Linked DNA regions of Noviherbaspirillum saxi. The protein of the gene in region 4 binds, or shares a complex with, the protein of the main gene of each other region. Links are inferred from orthologs where the notes say so. Each region holds a gene or a part of one and is shown on either strand. Other genes may lie near its edges. The genes, in order: dnaX, dinB, D3871_RS20915 and dnaN.

Region 1 (4,780 bases), 2.1 Mb from region 4 along the record:
AGTTCGAGTACCTTGATGCCGGCAAGCGGGCCGACGGATGTTTTTGTTGTCATGTCCCTGAAGGCTAAGGTGCGCGTTCGCGCGATTGGAGTTTGAATCCGACCAGCGTCTAGTGTAGTGTTTCACGTAGATTGAGACTGATAAAAGTGATGGATTTCGCGGCGAATCGAGGCGCACACCGCAGCAATAGCGAGCTATTGCGAGGATGTGCAACGAAGAGTCGGCGTGAAAGACGCACTTTTATGTCTCAAGAAGAGTGAAACACTACACTAGGTCGTGCGACGATCCAGCATGGCGCGCGCTATCGTTCCCGCATCCACATATTCCAGTTCGCCGCCGACCGGAACGCCTCGCGCGAGGCGGCTGACTTTCAGGCCGCGCGCCTTCAGCGTTTCACTGATGTAGTGCGCGGTCGCTTCGCCTTCGTTGGTGAAGTTGGTAGCCAGCACGACTTCGTTCACCGCACCGTCGGTGGCGCGCGTGATCAGCTTTTCCAGATGAATGTCCTTGGGGCCGATGCCGTCGAGTGGGGAGAGTCGTCCCATCAGCACGAAATACAATCCCTTGTAAGTCAGCGTCTGCTCGATCATCAATTGATCGGCCGGCGTTTCACACACGCATAGCAGCGCGGCATCGCGTTCCGGGTCCATGCACATTTCGCACAATTCGTTCTCGGTGAACGTATTGCAGCGGGCACAATGATGGACGCGTTCGACCGCTTGCGAGAGGGCGCGGCCGAGCATGGCGGCACCATCGCGGTCGTGCTGCATCAGGTGGTAAGCCATGCGCTGGGCGGACTTCGGACCGATGCCGGGCAGCCTGCGCAAGGCTTCGGTCAAAAATTCAAGGCTGGAAGGCGATTTCACTCGGACTCTCTGTCATCGCGACTGGATAGGGTCAATGCGCCTGCGGCGCTGCAGGCGCAGCGCGTCGATACGTGCTCGCCTGCATGCATGCGCCGTCAGAACGGCATCTTGAAGCCCGGGGGCAGCGGCAAGCCCGCGGTCATGCCGGACATTTTTTCCTGGGATGTCGCTTCGGCCTTGCGGACCGCATCATTGAAAGCGGCTGCGACCAGGTCTTCCAGCATGTCCTTGTCATCCCCCAGCAGGGATGGATCGATCGTGACGCGCCTGACATCGTTCTTGCAGGTCATGATCACCTTGACCAGGCCGGCGCCTGACTGGCCCTCGACCTCGATCAATGCAAGCTGGTCCTGCATCTTCTTCATGTTGTCCTGCATTTGCTGGGCTTGCTTCATCAGCCCTGCCAGTTGGCCCTTCATCATGATATTGCTCCTGCTCGTTGGTTGTTCATTGGTTATGGGTAACGGTATGCGTTACACAGGCTTGATCGAGCCTGGCACGATCGTCGCGCCGAATTCCCGCATCAGCGTCTGCACGAAAGGATCGCGCTGCATGCTCTCTTCCGCCTGGCGCTGCCGGGCTTCGCGTTCGGCCACTGCTTGCGCATTGGCGGTCTGCTGAACGGCGCCAATTTCGGTAGTGACACGTACGGCTTTTCCAAAATGTTCGGACAAGGCCGCTGTCAGTTTATCGACGGCTCCGGCCGATCGCAGTGTTTCCAGCGGGATGCGCACATGCATCATTACCGCATCGCCGTTGTCTTCGCATTGCAAAAGCTCGCTCTGCTGCGCCAATTGCTGGACCACGCCGCGCAAGGGAAGTGCCGCAGCTAGGGCCGGCCAGTTGCCATCCCAATTGAGCGACGGCATCGGTGCCGAAACAGGTGGCGACATCTTTGCCGTCGGCAGTTCCGGCACGACAATGATCGGCGGCTCTTCCAACACTGCGGTATCCGACTGTATCAATGGCTGCCGCTGCGGCTCGCTGCGTACTTCAGTTTTTTTTTGAGTCGCGACCGGAAGTGAATCGAACGACGGCATATCGCGCGCGGGCGGAGCCTCATCGTCCCATGGCGGTGGCGCGGCGCTTGCAGGACGCGCAGCCGGCGGCGTAGCAGCCTGCGATCTGCCGCCATTGCGCGCCGCTTCCAGTGCCGCGCGGGCCGGACTCATGCCGGCCGGTCTTGCCGGCTGTGATTGTGCGGCCGCTGCACTGGCATGCGCCGGCGCTTGCGCGCGGCTTGCTGTTGCGGGGGAAGAATTCAGGGTACGGGCTGGTTCCGGCGCTGCCGGCGACTGCGCGGCACGCTCGGCACCACCCATGCCGGGACGAAATGCCAGCATGCGTAATAGCGTCATCGAAAATCCGGCGTATTCGTCGGGCGCGAGACTCAGTTCATTGCGGCCATGCACAGCGATTTGATAGAACAGTTGTATTTCTTCCGCGTCGAACAAGCCGGACAGACGCAGCACGTCGTCACGCTCCGGCACATCGTCGGGCAATGCCGCCGGGACGGTTTGCGCCAACGCGAGCCGGTGCAGCAGCGTGCCGAGATCCTGCAAGGCAACGTTGTACGACAGGCTGCGAGCCGCCATTTCATCGGCGACCGCAAGCAGGCCAGTTCCGTCCTGCGCCGCCAGCGCATCGAGTATGCGGATCAGATAGGACTGGTCGAGCGCGCCGAGCATGCCCTGCACCGCTCCCAACGTCACCTTGCCGGCTGCATAGGCAATCGCCTGATCGGTGAGCGAGAGCGCATCGCGCATCGAACCATGCGCGCCTTGTGCAAGCAGACGCAGGGCGGGAGCATCAAACTCTATACTCTCTTGTCCCAATATGTTTTCGAGATGGCCGACAATATGGCCTGGCGGCATCTGCTTGAGATTGAACTGCAGGCAGCGCGAGAGCACGGTAACGGGAATTTTTTGTGGATCGGTTGTTGCCAGAATGAACTTGACGTGCGCCGGCGGTTCTTCCAGCGTCTTGAGCATCGAATTGAATGCGTGATTGGTCAACATGTGAACTTCGTCGATCATGTAAACCTTGAAGCGTGCATTCGATGGCGCGTAGACGGCCTGCTCCAGCAATTGCGCCATTTCATCAACGCCACGGTTCGAGGCCGCATCCATTTCGATGTAGTCGACAAAGCGGCCGGCATCGATGGCTGTACAGGCTTCGCATTTGCCGCAAGGCGTAGCGGTGATGCCGGCCTCGCAGTTCAGGGATTTGGCGAGAATGCGGGACAGGGTGGTCTTGCCGACGCCGCGCGTCCCTGTAAACAGGTAGGCATGATGCAGGCGTTGCTGCTCCAGCGCGTGCGTAAGTGCCCGCACGACATGCTCCTGCCCGACAAGCGTCTCGAAGCTCTTTGGGCGATACTTGCGGGCAAGGACTTGATAAGACATGGCGGCGCTGGCTGTTGAATGTAGCTCGCATTTTACCTGACCTGATGCAAGTTATAGTCCGAGAACTCATCGTGAAAAGGATATCCAGAATGCAATGGCCCACACATGAAGTAACGAACCAGGTACCGGAACTGGAGGACTACAACCTTTTTACCAGTGATGTTGCGTTGGCTGACGGATTGCGGCGCAGCGGCGCAGCCTGGAATGAAGATAATCTTCGGCGTTTCGGCGCAACACTTGGCACGGCGGAGGTTTTGCGCCTGGGCGAACTCGCCAATCATCATCTGCCCGAACTCGCCACGCATGACCGAATAGGCCAGCGCATAGACCGGGTGGAGTTCCATCCAAGCTGGCATGCCTTGCTCGGCTTGTTGCGTACAGAAGGCTTGCATGCCCTGCCCTGGTCCGATCCGCGGCCGGGTGCCCATGCGGCCCGCGCGGCCGGCTACTTTCTTCAGTCGCAGGTGGAATCAGGCTCGCTCTGCCCGACCACGATGACGTTTGCGGCGATTCCGGTGTTGCGAAACGAACCCAAACTGTTCGAAGTTTTGCGCGACAAGTTGTACTCGCGCGAACATGATCCGCGCGACCTGCCGCTGGAACAAAAAAAATCCATCCTGATCGGCATGGGCATGACCGAAAAGCAAGGGGGCTCCGATGTGCGCACCAACACCACGACCGCTCGTCCGCTCAGCGGCGAAGGACGCGGCGCGGAATATCTGCTGACCGGCCACAAGTGGTTCTTTTCGGCGCCGATGTGCGACGCGCATCTTGTACTGGCGCGCACCGAAGGCGGCCTGTCCTGCTTCTTCGTACCGCGCTGGCGACCCGACGGCACCAAGAACGCAGTACTGGTGCAACGTCTCAAGGACAAGCTCGGCAACCGCTCCAATTCCAGCAGCGAAGTGGAATTTCAAGATGCGTATGGCGTGATGGTGGGCGACGAAGGCCGCGGCATCCCCACCATTATCGAAATGGCGAACCATACCCGTCTCGATTGCGTGATCGGCAGCGCCGGCCTGATGCGCCAGGCATTTGTACAGGCGGCCCACCATGCGCGTCACCGCAAGGTGTTCGGCCGGATGCTGAGCGAGCAGCCGCTGATGCGCAATGTGCTGTCCGATCTCGCGCTCGAAAGCGAAGCGGCGACCGTGCTGATGCTGCGCCTGGCACAGGCTTTCGAATCTCCGGCCGATCCGCTGGAGCGCGCATGGCGGCGCATTGTCACACCGGCCGCCAAGTTCTTGATCTGCAAGCGCGCTCTGGAGTTCACCGGTGAATGCATGGAAGTCTGGGGCGGCAACGGCTACGTGGAAACGGGGCCGATGGCGCGCCTGTACCGCGAAGCGCCAGTCAATTCGATCTGGGAAGGTTCAGGCAATGTCATGTGCCTGGACGTATTGCGGGCAATCGAGCGGGAAACGGAAGGCTTTCTGCTGTTGCTTGAACAATTCGAGGCAGCCGCTGCGGGACACGCCGGCTTGAAGGAGTTGGTGCTGGCGCTGCGCA
Region 2 (4,794 bases), 130 kb from region 4 along the record:
TATCGCGGTGTGCTGGCCAGCGTCGACCGGGAAACAAGTCTGAAAAAACTGTTCATCATTCCAACTGTCATGCTGGGACTTTCCATCCAGGGAGTAGTTGGCAGCTTTGGCGCGCATGGGGCTGCGGGACCGGCCTGGATCGCCGGCCTGGCAGTCGGTACGTTGGCGACTTGGATGATGTTTAGCCTGGACAGTGTCAATGTGACTCCGGAGCGCGGTACCGTATTCCAGCACGGCAGCTGGCTGCCGTTGGCCCTGATGATGGGCATCTTTTTGACCAAGTATGCGGTTGGCGTTCTGTTGGCGATGTCGCCGCTGCTCAGGCAGGAAACCGGCTTCGTCGTCACGGTATGTACGCTGTATGGACTGTTCAACGGCATGTTCCTCGGGCGCCTGCTGCGCATTGTCGCGATTTATCGGCTGGGAGTAGCCAGAATTCATAAATTGCTGTAGACTTCAGGCCCTTCAGACGTGGTGACAAACGTCGCATGTCCGGCTTGTACGGCATGAGCAATTTCAGGAGTGGTAGTTCAGTCGGTTAGAATACCGGCCTGTCACGCCGGGGGTCGCGGGTTCGAGTCCCGTCCACTCCGCCAGACTGAAAAAGACGAACCCTAGGGTTCGTCTTTTTTTTCGTCCCGCGCTTTTGCAGCTGAAAAAAATGGGGCCAACGCTTCCGCCGCCCCACTCTTTCACGCTACGCTGCCTGTCGCGTCAGGCCGCTTTCTTTTGCTGCTCTTCACCGCCGAGCGCCTCGACCAGATCGCCGATCAGCTTCGCCAGTTCGCCGGTCATCAACGCGAAATCGGTATCAAAGCGTTCATCATCGTTCTGCGTGGACGACTCGGTATTTTCCTTCAGTACGTCGAGCGCCGCGACGCGTTTGATCGCCAGCGATTCGGTCAGTACAAACGATACGCGGTCATTCCAGGTCATGGCCAGGCGAGTGCATTGCTTGCCGGCGGCGATATGACGACGCACGTCATCGGCTTCCAGCGTATGCCGCACATAACGTACGGTCGCCTTGCCTTCGTTGGTCGCGCGCAGTTCGGTATCCTGGTCGACCGTGAATCCGCGCGGCGCTTCATCGGCGGCCAGCCAGTCGGTCATTGCAGACAGCGCCGGGCGTTCGGTGCGCAGCGAAGCAAACGGCAGGGTTTCCAGCGACTTCAGCAACAGCTTGAACACTTCATCGGCCTTGGCCGGACTCGATGCATCGACCGCCAGCCAGCCATTGACCGGATCGATCCAGACCCGGGTGCTGCGCTGGATGCTGAAGGCACGCGGCAGCAGTTCATCGGCGACCTGTTCCTTGAGTTCCTTCATTTGCTTGCGGCCCGGCTTGAAGCCTTGCTGCTCTTCGAGATCTGCGGCGCGCGCCTTGGTCACCTGGTTGATCACGCTGGATGGCAACAGCTTCTTTTCGGTGGATAGCTGGAGCAGCATCTGCCGATTGACGGTATGCACCAGCATGCCATTGTCACGCGGCGAAGCCCAGCCCTGGCTCTGCAATTCGCTGCTGGAACAGGGTGCAAATTCCTGCGCGGCGAGACTGGCTTCCAGCTGTTCGGATGTCATGGTCCATGGAGCGGTGAGACGGTAGATTTGCAGATTCTTGAACCACATGCTTGGCACCCAAAAAAGGCGCCATTCTACAGTCAGGATCGATGGCATTGGTTGTAGCCGCACAGCGGTAAACCGCTTGACAGGCGCTGCATGTTACGACGCCTTATAGCTGTGCGGCGGGCGCGGCCTCGGCCAGTTCGGCCATGTCGTCAGCAAACAATCCGAGCTGCATCACATCCTCTTCTTCCGTCAGGCGCACGCCGACGCCGAGCAGGCGTACCGGACGCCGTCCTCGCTGCCATGCGGTATCCAGCAGCGTTGCGCACACTGCGGCGTCCACACTATGGCTGACGCATTCGGCCGTCGTACGCTGGAAATTGGCGAACCGGATTTTGACGAACAACTTATGCGTATGGCGTTCCGCATTCGCGCGCCTTATACGCTGTTCCAGCTTCACGATGAGGTCAGCCAGTTCGTGCTGGCAAGCGGCGAGATCCGGCAAGTCGGTGACATAAGTTTCTTCGACGCTGACCGACTTGCGCTCCTGGCTGGCATTGACTTGCCGGCGGTCGATGCCGCGACACAAACCATATAGATTGCCGCCGAACTTGCCGAAGTGGTGCTGCAATTCCGGTATCGTCCAGCGTCGCAGATCGGCGCAGGTAAAGGCGCCGAGTTTTTTGAGTTTGGCGGCAGTGACTTTACCGACACCGAACAACTTGTCGACCGGCAGTGCCGCGACGAAGGCATCGATCTCATGCGGACGCACCACGAACTGCCCATTCGGTTTATTCCAGTCGCTGGCGATTTTGGCGACGAACTTGTTCGGCGCAATGCCGGCCGATGCGGTAATCCCCACCGTGTCGGCGATACGCGCGCGGATTTCCTGTGCGATCAGCGTTGCGCTGTTCTGGCAATGCGGCGAGTCGGTGACATCGAGGTAGGCTTCATCCAGCGACAGCGGTTCGACCAGATCGGTGTAGTCGCGATAGATGGAAAGAATCTGCCTGGAAGCCGCGCGATATTTATCCATCGCCGGCGGCATCACGATCAGATCGGGGCAGCGCTGCAATGCCTGCGATGTCGCCATCGCGGACCGCACGCCGAATTTTCTCGCCTCATAGTTGCAGGTTGCGACGACGCCGCGCTGATCCGGCCGGCCGCCGACCGCGAGCGGCTTTCCCCGCAATGAAGGATCGTCGCGCATTTCCACCGCTGCGTAAAAGCAGTCGCAATCGCAATGGATGATTTTTCGGACAGGCGCATTCACGATGAGACGGCAATAGGAAAGGCAGCTGCCATTGTACGGCTGAGGCGGCCACAGCGCTTGCCGCTGCATTGCGAAAATCCGACGAAAAAACGCCACCCTTATGGTGGCGTTCTGACATCGGCAAGTGAGTGATTAACGACCCGAGCTTGTAGTGGGATTTGCATTGCCGGTCGTGTTCGCATCCTTCACGATTGCATTCGCTTCCTTCTTGTCAGTCTTGTACTGTTGCTTTGCACTCTTCTTGTTTTGCTTGTATTCCTCCTTGGCTTGCTTGCGTGCTTCGCGACGCTGGACATAGGGGTCATTGGATGCGCTGGTTGCCGGATTGCTGGCGACACCGGTCGTGGTAGTACTCGTTGCACCCGCCGGCGGCGTGGTGCTCGACATCGTACCTGCAGTGCCACTCATCGTGCCAGATGCTGCAGTGCCGCTCGTGGTGCTGGAACCGCTGCTCGGACTCGGTGTATTGGAAGGAATCGAACTCGATGTACCGCTACCGCCGACCATGCCGGCATCGCTGCCGGTGCCAGTGCCGGATGCGCCGGGGGCCTTTTGTGCGGGGACGGAACCGCTGGATGCGGCATTGCTGGTATCGGTTGTACTCGAGGTCTGCGCGGTAGCGAGATTGGCCAATGCGAGGACCGCCGATCCCAACAGGATTTTATGCAGTTTTGCCATGTTGAACTCCTTTGAAATTTATTGGACTTGATGGCGCAAGGTGCGCTCAAAGTGCACGACTTGCCAAGTGCGACGGGCCGGATAGCGGCTTCCGTTATTCAAGTGACAAAGGGCTGTAATTGAAGTTCCGAGTTGATACGATCAGGAAATTGTTGGTTTGAAACGGATTAGTTGTAAAGATGGTTCTCTTCATCAAGAAATCGTTTCGATGGAATCACCGCTTTGCACATGTCCATTGTGCGCCGGTTCGGCAGTCAAATCCGGCTTGGCGACAGGCTCCGCCACGCTGACTAGCGGTACTCCGATCAGCGACGATTACCGTATCGATGCGCTGATTGAAGACTTGAATTATCGCTGGAATACAGGCCAAGCAATCGGTACACCGGTAACAGTCTCTTACAGTTTTGTGTCGGGCAAACCGCCTTATGGCGGCACCGACAACGGTACCGATTACGGCTTTCTGCCTTTCAGCGAGGTACAAAAATGCGGTGCGCGACATTAGTATCCGCCCATAGCTTCAAGGGAGATTCGACATAGGGCTGGGTTGCGGATCTGCTGGATAACAAGGTCGCAGTCGCGAATTATTCTGCCGTTGACCACGGCCTCAATTACAACACAGCCGAAACATCGATCAGTTGAAGCTTACAAGTCGCCTTCGGATAACAACAAGTCGGTCAACAACACTTCGCGCACCTTAGTGGTATGTAAAGTCGTATTGCCGGCTTCACGCAGACTTTGCTGCAGCGCGACGATGCCACCCTCGGTCCTGAGCTTCTTTGGATCGGCTTCCATCAGCGTGCGCTTCATGATCTGTTCCAGCGCCTGCTGATGCTTCGATGCCCATCCCGCATCGTCGCCAGTGGTCCGGATTGCCATGCCGGCCCGGATCGAATGCCCGTCACGGCTGATGGCAATCGAAGGCAGCGTCAGATAATTGGTTTGCGCCTGCTTCTTTTGCACATATTGCAGGTAAAACCACACGCTGCCAAACCCGATGCCGAGCAAGAGCAACGCGAGTCCAATGATGACGCCGATGGGACGATCTTTTGCAGTGGGCTTGGGCATGGTGATGACAGGTGACGGAGGAACAAGATTTTCAGGCAAGCAGCGGTTTCATTCTAACTGCTGGCAGAGTCATGCTGGTCCGATCGTCGGCAATCTGAGCAAGGCGTGTAAACGACGGACAACAGTATGACAAGATGGCATCGGCGAGAAAATCGATCGTACCGGCCGCCGCCCATGCATTCTTGTCAATGCATCTTTTCTCTCTGCACCAGAAT
Region 3 (4,784 bases), on a different replicon or contig from region 4:
AAGGTATTTGCCGCAGCAAGCCAAGCGCAACAGTCCGGTAGTGCGATTCGGTAAAAGACGAACCACCTTGCCGTGCCTTACCGTCGCCTGACAGCCTGCTAAAGCTTTCCGGCCTTCTTCAACCGGTAGGTCAAGCCTTCGGCAATATCTTTGAACTCGTTTTTTTCCGCGAAATCGATCGCCGTCATGCCGGCGTCATTTTTCAAGCTTGCGTCGGCACCTTCATCGAGAAGAAGTTTGACGGTCATGATATGACCGCCGCGGGCAGCCATCATGATCGGTGTAGTCTTGTTCGGCGAGTCGGCATCGATGTAGGCAGATTTTTCAAGCAATAGCTGAACGATATCGTTGTTGCCGATCGATGCGGCGTAATGCAGCGGCGTCCAGCCTGGTTTGTTGACTTCCGCGCCTTTGGCAATCAAGGCCTTCACCGCTTGCAGATTGCCCTGGTAGCTGGCGAACATGAGGGCGGTGTTGCCGTTGAAGGCCTGTACTTCCAGATCGATGGCCGGCGCATTCAGCAACAGTTCAAACACACCCATGGACTTCTCGCGCAGAGCGAGCATCAGGCCGGTCTCGCCGCGCTCCGCCTCGATCAGATTGGGGTCCAGGCCACGCGCCAGCAGCGACTTGACGACTGCCACATGATCTATCTTGACTGCGCGAAAAAAATCATCATAGGCACCCGCAGACGCGTGTCGACCGGAGAGTGCCATCAAGGGAAATGCCACCAGCGCGCCAAGGCACTTCCTGCGAGAGGTATTCAATTTCGGTATTGACATGGCTATTCTTTATCGATCAGGTTCAGGTTCCCGGACATTCAGCGCGCGATCTCGAACAGCTTGAAGAAATTGTCGGTCGTTTGCCATGCGACCTGATCGAGCGGAACATCCTTCAGCTTTGCGAGAAATTCGGCCACATGGCATACAAACCCGGGTTCGTTCATCTTGCCGCGATGCGGAACCGGCGCAAGGTAAGGCGAATCCGTTTCGATCAGCATGCGTTCCAGCGGAACTGCGCGCGCAACTGCCTGCAAATCTCTTGCACTCTTGAACGTGACGATGCCCGAGAACGAAATGTAAAACCCCATTTCGATAGCAGCCTCTGCCACTTCCAGCGATTCGGTAAAACAGTGCATGACGCCGGCTGCGCCTCCAGCATCAGTGCCCGCGCCTTCTTCGCGCATGATGCGTATCGTGTCTTCGGAGGCGGCGCGCGTGTGGATGATGAGCGGCTTGCCGGTCGCACGCGATGCGCGGATATGTGTCCTGAACCGCTCGCGTTGCCATTCCAGATCACCTTCGAGACGGTAATAATCCAGGCCCGTCTCTCCGATCGCGACAATCTTGGGATGATCGGACAAACGGACCAGATCGTCGACGGAGGGCTCCGGTGTTTCTTCGTAATCCGGATGCACGCCGACGGAAGCATAGACATGGGAATGTTGTTCAGCCAGTGCAAGCACTTGCGGAAAATCAGGCAAATCCACCGACACGCACAAGGCATGCGTTACGCGATTTTCGGACATTTTGCCGAAAATTTCGGGTAGCCTCGAGGCAAGCTCGGGGAAGTTGATATGGCAATGGGAATCGATATACATGATGACGCGTATTTTACGCTGTCATGCATGACACGATGCAGAACGCGAATGGCTTAGCGGCGATACCTATAGGAGGCTTTGGCGGCTGCGGCGAATATCGGGATGTGGATACTGTTGTTACAAGGTATGGGTCGCGCGGGATGAGCGCAGCGCGGCGCCGAGCAACTCTTCAATCCGTTGCTTGACCCGCTGGCCGCTCTCATCGGGGGAAAAATGTACGCCGATACCCTGCGCCTTGTTATTGTTGGCGCCGGCCGGCGTCACCCATGCCACCTTGCCGGCGATCGGATATTTTGTCGGATCGTCAAGCAGGGTAAGAATCAGATAGATATCGTCGCCGAGTTTGTAAGGCTTGTTGGTCGGAACGAAAATGCCGCCGTTTTGCAGGAAAGGCATATATGCCGCATACAGCGCCGCCTTTTCCTTGATCGGCAGGGAGAGAACTGAAGGACGCGCCACGCCCGCACCATTGGCACCAGACGCTTGCGGGGTCACAGGGTTGTCGGCCATGTTTGTCTATAGAGTCGGCAAAAATCAGGAAGAAAAAAGCGACGCGTAATCAAGCAGCATGTCTTCGATGAACAACCTGGCCGACAGCGGATGCTCAGCCACCGCGCGACGCTCCTTAAGCGCTTTCAGCCCGCGCAACAACTCGCTCACATCCGCCTGCTGCGCCAGTGCCGCAAGCTCCTTCCGGTAACGCGGATAATACCGGATTCTGCCTGAAAGCTTGAAGGAAAACACGTCGTACAGCCAGCGCTGCAACCATGCAACAAGGTCGACAACTGGTGTTTTTTGCAACTTTTCAGCGGTCTTGAGTGCTGCCTCGCTGCCCGGACGGGCCAATGCACGAAGAAATTCGTCCATCAGCTCGCGCGTGTCGGTCTGGGCAAGCGCCTGCGCAGCCAATGGTGCCCCGCCCTGCTCGGCCAGCCAGGCGTCGGCATCCTTTACGCCCTGCTGCTGCAACCATGCCAGCGCTTCATCACCATTCGGCATCGTCATTGCAAACTTGCGGCAACGCGACAGAATCGTCGGCAGCAGCCGCTCTATGTTGTTGGATACCAGCAAAAACATCGTTGCCGGCGGCGGTTCTTCCAGAGTTTTCAACAGCGCATTGGCGGCCGCGGTATTCAAGGCTTCGGCCGGATACAGCACGACGATGCGCATTCCCTGTCGATGGGTCGACACATTCATGAAATCCGACAAAGCGCGGATCTGGTCAATCTTGATTTCCTTGGACGGCGCCTTGGTCGACTTGGATTTCTTGCCCTCGCTCGCCTCGGATTCATCGCCTTCGGCAGTGCCGTCCTCCTCCAATACCTCGGGTCGAACGCGACGGTAGTCAGGGTGGTTGTACTGGGAGAACCAGCCGCAGGAATCGCATTGTCCGCACGGATGTCCATGCGCTTGCGGCATCTGGCACAGCAGCGACTGCGCAAAATGTTCGGCAAACACGGTCTTGCCTATGCCTTGCGCGCCGTGGAACAAGATCGCGTGAGGCAGGCGTTCGCGCAACTGCTGCAACTGCTGCCAGGCGGCTTCTTGCCAGGGAAACAAGGGCGATGTCATTGCACAGGCCTTTCCACTTCAAGCGCTGAAAACGATATCGCGCAATTCCTGCCGGGTCATGTCGATCGGCCGGCTGGAATCGATAACGCGAAATCTCTCTGGAAACTGCGCGGCGCGGCGCAGATAGGCGTCGCGCGTGGCGGCAAAGAACTCCGCTTTTTCCTGCTCGAACTTGTCCAGTTCGCGGGTCGCGTCAAGCCGCGCACGCGCCACGTCGAGTGGTACGTCGAACAGGAAAGTCAGGTCAGGCTGCAGGGTCGGATGGACCCACTGTTCCAGCGCTTCCAGCTTGGCGAACGGGAGCTTGCGCCCGCCGCCCTGATAAGCGAAGGTGGCATCGGTGAAACGATCCGAAATCACCCAGTCGCCGCGCGCAAGCGCCGGTTCGATTATCTGGGCAAGATGTTCGCGGCGTGCGGCAAACATCAGCAGCGCCTCGGTTTCCAGATGCATCTTTTCGTGCAGCAACATCTCGCGCAGCTTTTCGCCAAGCGGAGTTCCGCCCGGCTCGCGCGTCATCACGACAGACTTGCCGCGTTCTCTCAACAAGTCTGCGACAAAGGCCAGATGCGTCGACTTGCCGGCGCCATCGATTCCTTCAAAAGTAATAAATTTGCCAAGTGTCATGAAGCAATATAGGAGTGATTGTTGCACCCGGCATTATCGCTGGTATTTGTTGACTGCGCGGTTATGGTCGGCAAGGTTATTGGAAAATTCGCTGGTGCCATTGCCACGCGCAACGAAATATAGCGCATCCGAACTGGCGGGATTCAGCGCCGCTTCTATCGATTCTGCTCCAGGCAGGGCGATTGGCGTTGGCGGCAAGCCGGCCCGGGTATAGGTGTTGTAAGGCGTGTCGGTTTCCAGGTCGCGCTTGCGGATGTTGCCCTGAAACTTGTCACCCATGCCATAGATGACGGTCGGGTCGGTCTGCAGCAGCATGCCCTTCCTGAGCCGGTTGACGAAGACCGCGGCAATCATGTTGCGCTCGGACCGCTGGCCGGTTTCCTTTTCGACGATCGACGCCATCACCAGCGCTTCGTAAGGCGATTTGTACGGCAAGGACGGATTGCGGCGCGCCCAGGCTTCGTTCAGGCGCTTCTGCATCAGCGTATGTGCTTGTTTGTAAATCAACAGGTCGCTTGATCCCTTCGCAAACCGATAGGTATCCGGGAAAAACAGGCCTTCGGGATGGGCGTAAGGCAGGGACAGCTTTTCCAGCAATTCCCTGTCTGACATGCCGGTTGTATCGTGCTTCACCGCCGGATGCGCGGCAATCGCTTGCCGCATCTGGCGAAACGACCATCCCTCGATGACGGCCAGACCTTCCTGAGCAAATTCGCCGCGTACCAACTGGTCGATCAAACCGAGCGGCGTCGTGCCGGGTTTGAGTTCATAATTGCCGGCCTTGAGCCGCGCCGCCTTTCCCGATGCGCGCGCAAGAAACTCCACCACCCAGGGATTGACCGGAACCCCGGCCTCCGCGATCTGGCGGGTACTGCTGCGGACGCTGCTGCCCGCCTTGACCGCAAATTCGATCGGCTTGGCGTCTTTGCCTGTGATCGGCTGGTTGGCGAGAAAGGTGATGCCGGCACCGCCCATGGCGCACAGC
Region 4 (4,783 bases):
ACCGGAGTGAGACAATTTTCATCTTCTCTGAGAACCTACAAGCCAAAAAATCAAACGTCAATATTCCCCGCCTGCAGCGCATTCAATTCAATAAATGCCCGACGCGGCTCCACATCATCACCCATCAAGGTCGTAAAGATCTGGTCCGCGGCAATCGCGTCTTCAATCTGCACTCTCAGCAAACGCCGCACGGTCGGATCCATCGTCGTTTCCCACAACTGTGCGGGATTCATTTCGCCCAAACCTTTGTAGCGCTGCTTGGACACGCCGCGTTCTGCTTCGTCGCGCAGCCAGCTCATCGCTTCGTGGAAGTTGCGGATCGCGATTTCCTTTGCCTTGTCGCCCTGACCACGACGGACCATGGCGCCGGGGCCGATCAGGCCTTTGAAGGTGGCGGCGGCGGCCGACAAGACCTGATAGTCGGGGCCATGGACGAAGTCGGCGTCGATGGTGCTGATCTTGAAGTTGCCGAAGTGGCGACGCTGGATGCGCAGCATGTGCTTGTCCGACAGTTCGTCGGATTTCACGATCACTTCGACGGCCGGGTCATTGATGGCCTTGCCAAGTGCTACGGCCGAGGCTTCGGCATGGTCGGCGTTGTCGAGATTGAGCGTGACGCCGGTCATGATGGCCGACAGCGCCGCATCGTCGATCGCACGCGACAGGCGCATGATGATGGCATTGGCCGTGTTGTACTGACGGACCAGTTCGGCCAGGGCGTCGCCGACGATCGGCTGGGCATTGTCGGTGGGGATCAGCGCCGCATCGTTGAGCGCGATCTGCATCATGTAGCTGGCTTCTTCGACGTCATCCTTCAGGTAGCGTTCGTCGCGTCCATGCTTGACCTTGTACAGCGGCGGCTGGGCAATATAGACATGACCGCGTTCAACCAGCTGCGGCATCTGGCGATACAGCAGGGTCAGCAACAGCGTGCGGATGTGGGCGCCGTCGACGTCCGCGTCGGTCATGATGATGATGCGGTGGTAGCGCAGCTTTTCAACGTTGAACTCGTCCGGTCCGATGCTGGTGCCTAGCGTGGCGATCAGCGTGGTGATCTGCTCGGAGGACAGCATCTTTTCGAAGCGGGCTTTTTCGACGTTGAGCACCTTGCCGCGCAGCGGCAGGATCGCCTGGAATTTGCGGTCGCGTCCTTGCTTGGCCGAGCCGCCTGCGGAGTCACCCTCGACGATGTAGAGTTCACACAGCGCCGGATCTTTTTCCTGGCAGTCGGCCAGTTTGGCGGACAGGCCGAGGCCGTCCATCACGCCTTTGCGGCGGGTCAGTTCGCGCGCCTTGCGTGCGGCTTCGCGGGCACGCGCGGCTTCGACGATCTTGCCGCAAATGATCTTGGCGTCGTTGGGCTTTTCCATCAGGTAGTCGGTCAGCGTCTTGGCGACGATCTCTTCCACCGGGCCGCGCACTTCGCTTGATACCAGCTTGTCCTTGGTTTGCGAGCTGAACTTTGGCTCAGGTACCTTGACCGACAAGACGCAGGTCAAGCCTTCGCGCATGTCATCGCCGGAGATCTCGACCTTGGCTTTCTTGGCGAAGTCGTTTTCGTCGATGTACTTGTTGATGACGCGGGTCATCGCAGCGCGCAGGCCGGTCAGGTGAGTGCCGCCGTCGCGCTGGGGAATGTTGTTGGTAAAGCAGAGCACCTGTTCGTTGTAGGCATCATTCCATTGCATCGAGACGTCGACGCTGATGTTGGTAGCGTGCTCGGACATCTTTTCGCCGGTCGCCTGAAACACGGTCGGGTGCAGCACACTCTTGTTCTTGTTGATGTATTCGACGAAGCCGCGAGTGCCGCCTTCGAATGCGAAGTCTTCTTCCTTGCCGGTGCGCTGGTCGGTCAGCTTGATATGCACGCCATTGTTGAGGAAAGAAAGTTCGCGGATACGCTTGGCGAGGATGTCGTAATGGAACTCAACATGCGTGAAAATATCTTCATCAGCCCAGAAGTGGACTTCGGTGCCGCGCTTGTCGGTTTCGCCGATGACCTTGATCGGGGAAGTCGGCACGCCATCGACCGATTCCAGTTCGCGGTTTTGCACGATGCCTCGGGCGAATTCCATCGCGTGCACCTTGCCGTCGCGGCGAATCGTCAGCTTCAGGAGCTTGGACAGCGCGTTGACGCAAGAGACGCCGACGCCGTGCAGACCGCCGGAGACCTTGTACGAGTTCTGGTCGAACTTGCCGCCGGCGTGCAGTTCGGTCATTACGATTTCTGCCGCGCTGCGCTTGGGATCGTGCTTGTCATCCCACTTGATACCGGTGGGGATACCCCGGCCGTTATCGGTAATCGAAATTGAATTGTCGGAGTGAATGGTGACGTGGATTTCCGAGCAATGGCCGGCCAATGCTTCGTCGATCGAGTTGTCGAGCACTTCGAAAACCAGGTGATGCAGACCCGTGCCGTCGGAAGTGTCACCGATGTACATGCCAGGACGCTTGCGCACTGCTTCGAGACCTTCGAGGATCTGGATCGAGGAGGCGCCGTACTGGCTTTGCTGCGGTTGCGGAGTTTCTTGAGGAATCGCGGACATGGCTGCTTTCTGATGATTCGGGTGACGACTAAAGAGCGAGAGACTTCGGGTTCCCGCCCCTTTTCAGTGGGCGGGTTAGATTGAGGCAACAAGGTTGGACCGAAAAAACCTTTGAACCGACCTTCTTACCCCCATCCCAAACTTCCCCCTGACAGGGGGAGCCCGGCGGCGAAAAATTTACACTTTCTAAAACGCAGCAAAGGGGCTCGCTTTACCTACAGCGGCCCCCTTGCTTTCCTTCCTGTTCAAGTCATCAAATGCGCATCGGCATCACGACGTATTTGAAGTCGGCGTTGTCCGGCACGGTAATCAGTGCGGACGAATTGGCGTCTCCAAGCGCGATGTTGATGTTGTCGCCTTTGAGGTTGTTCAGCACGTCGAGCAGATAGGTGACGTTGAAACCGATGTCGACGCTGTCACCGCCGTAATCGATTTCGAGTTCTTCCACAGCTTCTTCCTGATCGGCGTTGGTTGAGCTGATCTTCAGGCTTCCCGGGCTGATGATGCAACGCACACCCTTGAACTTGTCGCTGGTCATGATCGCTGCGCGCTGCAAGGAATGCAGCAGCGTCTGACGATCGATCGTGAAGTTGTTCTTGTATCCTTTGGGGATGACGCGCGTGTAGTCGGGAAACTTGCCCTCTACCAGCTTGGAAATCAGTTCGATATCGGCAAACGTCAGCTTGACCTGGTTGTTGGCGATTTCGAGGTCGACCGTGTCATCGCTGTCTTCGAGCAGGCGCTGCAGTTCCAGTATGGTCTTGCGCGGGATGATGACTTCCTGGCGCTGAAAATCCTGTTCGGTTTCGACTTGGCAGAACGCGAGCCGGTGGCCGTCGGTGGCGACAGCGATCACGTTCTTGCCGTCGACAACGAGCAGCAAACCATTGAGGTAATAGCGGATATCCTGCTGCGCCATCGCGAAGTGCACCATGTTGAACAGGTGCTTGAGCGTCTTTTGCGGCAGCGTAACCTTGGCGTTGAAGTGCTCGGCTTGCGCGACGGTCGGGAATTCTTCGGCTGCCAGCGTCTGCAATGCAAAGCGCGATTTGCCGGACTGGACCGTCATGCGCTTGTTGGCCAGCGACAGCGCGACATCGCCCGAATCGGGCAGCGCACGCAAGATATCGAGCAGCTTGCGCGCGGCGACCGTGGTGGCCGCGACTTCGCCGCCGCTGCCCACATTGGCATGCGTGGTGATCTGCACTTCGATGTCGGTCGACAGGAACGAGACCTTCTCACCGTCCTTGCGAATGAGGATATTGGCCAGAATCGGCAGCGTGTGCCGACGCTCGACAATACCACTCACAATCTGCAGCGGCCGGAGAAGCGTGTCGCGTTGGGTTTTCACCAATTGCATGCTTTTTATCCTTGTAGTGTGAGTTGAAACAATGCTGTGAATCGGGAAAAGGCCTGTCATTTACCGACGGACGGCAGCCGGATAAAGCCATTTCTAAATACCCTCTATTTTGACAGAAAAAGGTTCCTTCCAATGAAATAGAACGGATTTTGTTGTCGGGCTGGCAAGGTAATTTAGGGTCGGGAAGGTGCCGCGACCGCGGCCGTCAGCCGCTTGATAGGCATAGCGAGCAAGTCCGGCCACAAAGAAGGTCTTGGCTGCACCACATGTCCTGCAAGGCGATGGTCGGTTGCCCCCGTCCTTTTCTCGCCTCAAACCGGGTTCGCGTCGCCGGTCCGCGCGAACCCGCCGAGGCCGGCTCGCCGGTCCGATTTATTCCATTCTTACTTATCCACAAGCCGATAAGCAGCTGTGGATTACCCCTTCAGCGTTTGTTCGAGCACGTGCAGCTCGTGGTTGACTTCAGGATTCTTGCTGCGGTCGGCTGCGATCTTGCGAACCGCATGCAGTACCGTGGTGTGGTCGCGGCCGCCAAACAATTCGCCGATCTCAGGCAAACTCTTCTGCGTTAATTCCTTGGCAAGATACATCGCAATCTGGCGCGGACGAGCAATATTGGCTGGGCGCTTTTTGGAGTACATGTCAGCGACTTTGATATTGAAAAAGTCTGCCACCGTCTTCTGGATGTTCTCGACCGAAATCTGCCGGTTTTGTACAGAAAGCAAGTCTTTCAATGCATCCTTGACAACATCGATCGTGATGTCTTTGCCGTGGAAGCGGGAATAGGCGAGGATCTTGCGCAGTGCGCCTTCCAGTTCGCGCACATTGGAACGCAAATGTTTGGCGACGAAAAAGGCAACGTCGTCGGACAACACCG

Evidence for each region.
Region 1: the proteins of dnaN (region 4) and dnaX are in contact, whole or in part, in a cryo-EM structure (PDB 8GIZ), measured with the Escherichia coli proteins. The link is inferred for Noviherbaspirillum saxi from one-to-one orthologs.
Region 2: the proteins of dnaN (region 4) and dinB are in contact, whole or in part, in a solved structure (PDB 1OK7), measured with the Escherichia coli proteins. The link is inferred for Noviherbaspirillum saxi from one-to-one orthologs.
Region 3: the proteins of dnaN (region 4) and D3871_RS20915 are in contact, whole or in part, in a cryo-EM structure (PDB 8GIZ), measured with the Escherichia coli proteins. The link is inferred for Noviherbaspirillum saxi from one-to-one orthologs.

What each region holds. Positions count from the first base shown.
Region 1 is NZ_QYUO01000001.1:2,296,728-2,301,507, forward strand. The notes cover bases 806-3,732. They hold dnaX (DNA polymerase III subunit gamma/tau), read right to left. Parts: upstream 3,272-3,732; coding sequence 1,340-3,271; downstream 806-1,339. Other genes in these bases: recR (recombination mediator RecR), read right to left, coding at 806-866; D3871_RS10685 (YbaB/EbfC family nucleoid-associated protein), read right to left, coding at 962-1,288; D3871_RS10695 (isovaleryl-CoA dehydrogenase), read left to right, coding at 3,361-3,732. Also shown: D3871_RS10675 (CaiB/BaiF CoA transferase family protein), read right to left, coding at 1-53; more of recR, read right to left, coding at 270-805; more of D3871_RS10695, read left to right, coding at 3,733-4,780. UniProt on the Escherichia coli protein: Part of the beta sliding clamp loading complex, which hydrolyzes ATP to load the beta clamp onto primed DNA to form the DNA replication pre-initiation complex.
Region 2 is NZ_QYUO01000001.1:81,868-86,661, forward strand. The notes cover bases 784-3,724. They hold dinB (DNA polymerase IV), read right to left. Parts: upstream 2,837-3,724; coding sequence 1,730-2,836; downstream 784-1,729. Other genes in these bases: D3871_RS00445 (recombination-associated protein RdgC), read right to left, coding at 784-1,626; D3871_RS00455 (hypothetical protein), read right to left, coding at 2,969-3,514; D3871_RS00460 (hypothetical protein), read left to right, coding at 3,723-3,724. Outside these bases: D3871_RS00435 (DUF6622 family protein), read left to right, coding at 1-453; more of D3871_RS00445, read right to left, coding at 715-783; more of D3871_RS00460, read left to right, coding at 3,725-4,016; D3871_RS00465 (flagellar basal body-associated FliL family protein), read right to left, coding at 4,157-4,618; D3871_RS00470 (DUF2288 domain-containing protein), read right to left, coding at 4,765-4,794. UniProt on the Escherichia coli protein: Poorly processive, error-prone DNA polymerase involved in translesion repair and untargeted mutagenesis. Copies undamaged DNA at stalled replication forks, which arise in vivo from mismatched or misaligned primer ends.
Region 3 is NZ_QYUO01000002.1:1,137,306-1,142,089, reverse strand. What follows is about bases 1,154-4,084. They hold D3871_RS20915 (DNA polymerase III subunit delta'), read right to left. Parts: upstream 3,173-4,084; coding sequence 2,135-3,172; downstream 1,154-2,134. Other genes in these bases: mltG (endolytic transglycosylase MltG), read right to left, coding at 3,833-4,084; tmk (dTMP kinase), read right to left, coding at 3,191-3,799; D3871_RS20920 (PilZ domain-containing protein), read right to left, coding at 1,718-2,110; D3871_RS20925 (TatD family hydrolase), read right to left, coding at 1,154-1,600. Also shown: D3871_RS20930 (ankyrin repeat domain-containing protein), read right to left, coding at 99-782; more of D3871_RS20925, read right to left, coding at 821-1,153; more of mltG, read right to left, coding at 4,085-4,784. UniProt on the Escherichia coli protein: Part of the beta sliding clamp loading complex, which hydrolyzes ATP to load the beta clamp onto primed DNA to form the DNA replication pre-initiation complex.
Region 4 is NZ_QYUO01000001.1:216,243-221,025, reverse strand. Bases 1,854-4,783 are described here. They hold dnaN (DNA polymerase III subunit beta), read right to left. Parts: upstream 3,907-4,783; coding sequence 2,800-3,906; downstream 1,854-2,799. Other genes in these bases: dnaA (chromosomal replication initiator protein DnaA), read right to left, coding at 4,323-4,783; gyrB (DNA topoisomerase (ATP-hydrolyzing) subunit B), read right to left, coding at 1,854-2,546. Outside these bases: more of gyrB, read right to left, coding at 51-1,853. UniProt on the Escherichia coli protein: Confers DNA tethering and processivity to DNA polymerases and other proteins. Acts as a clamp, forming a ring around DNA (a reaction catalyzed by the clamp-loading complex) which diffuses in an ATP-independent manner freely and bidirectionally along dsDNA.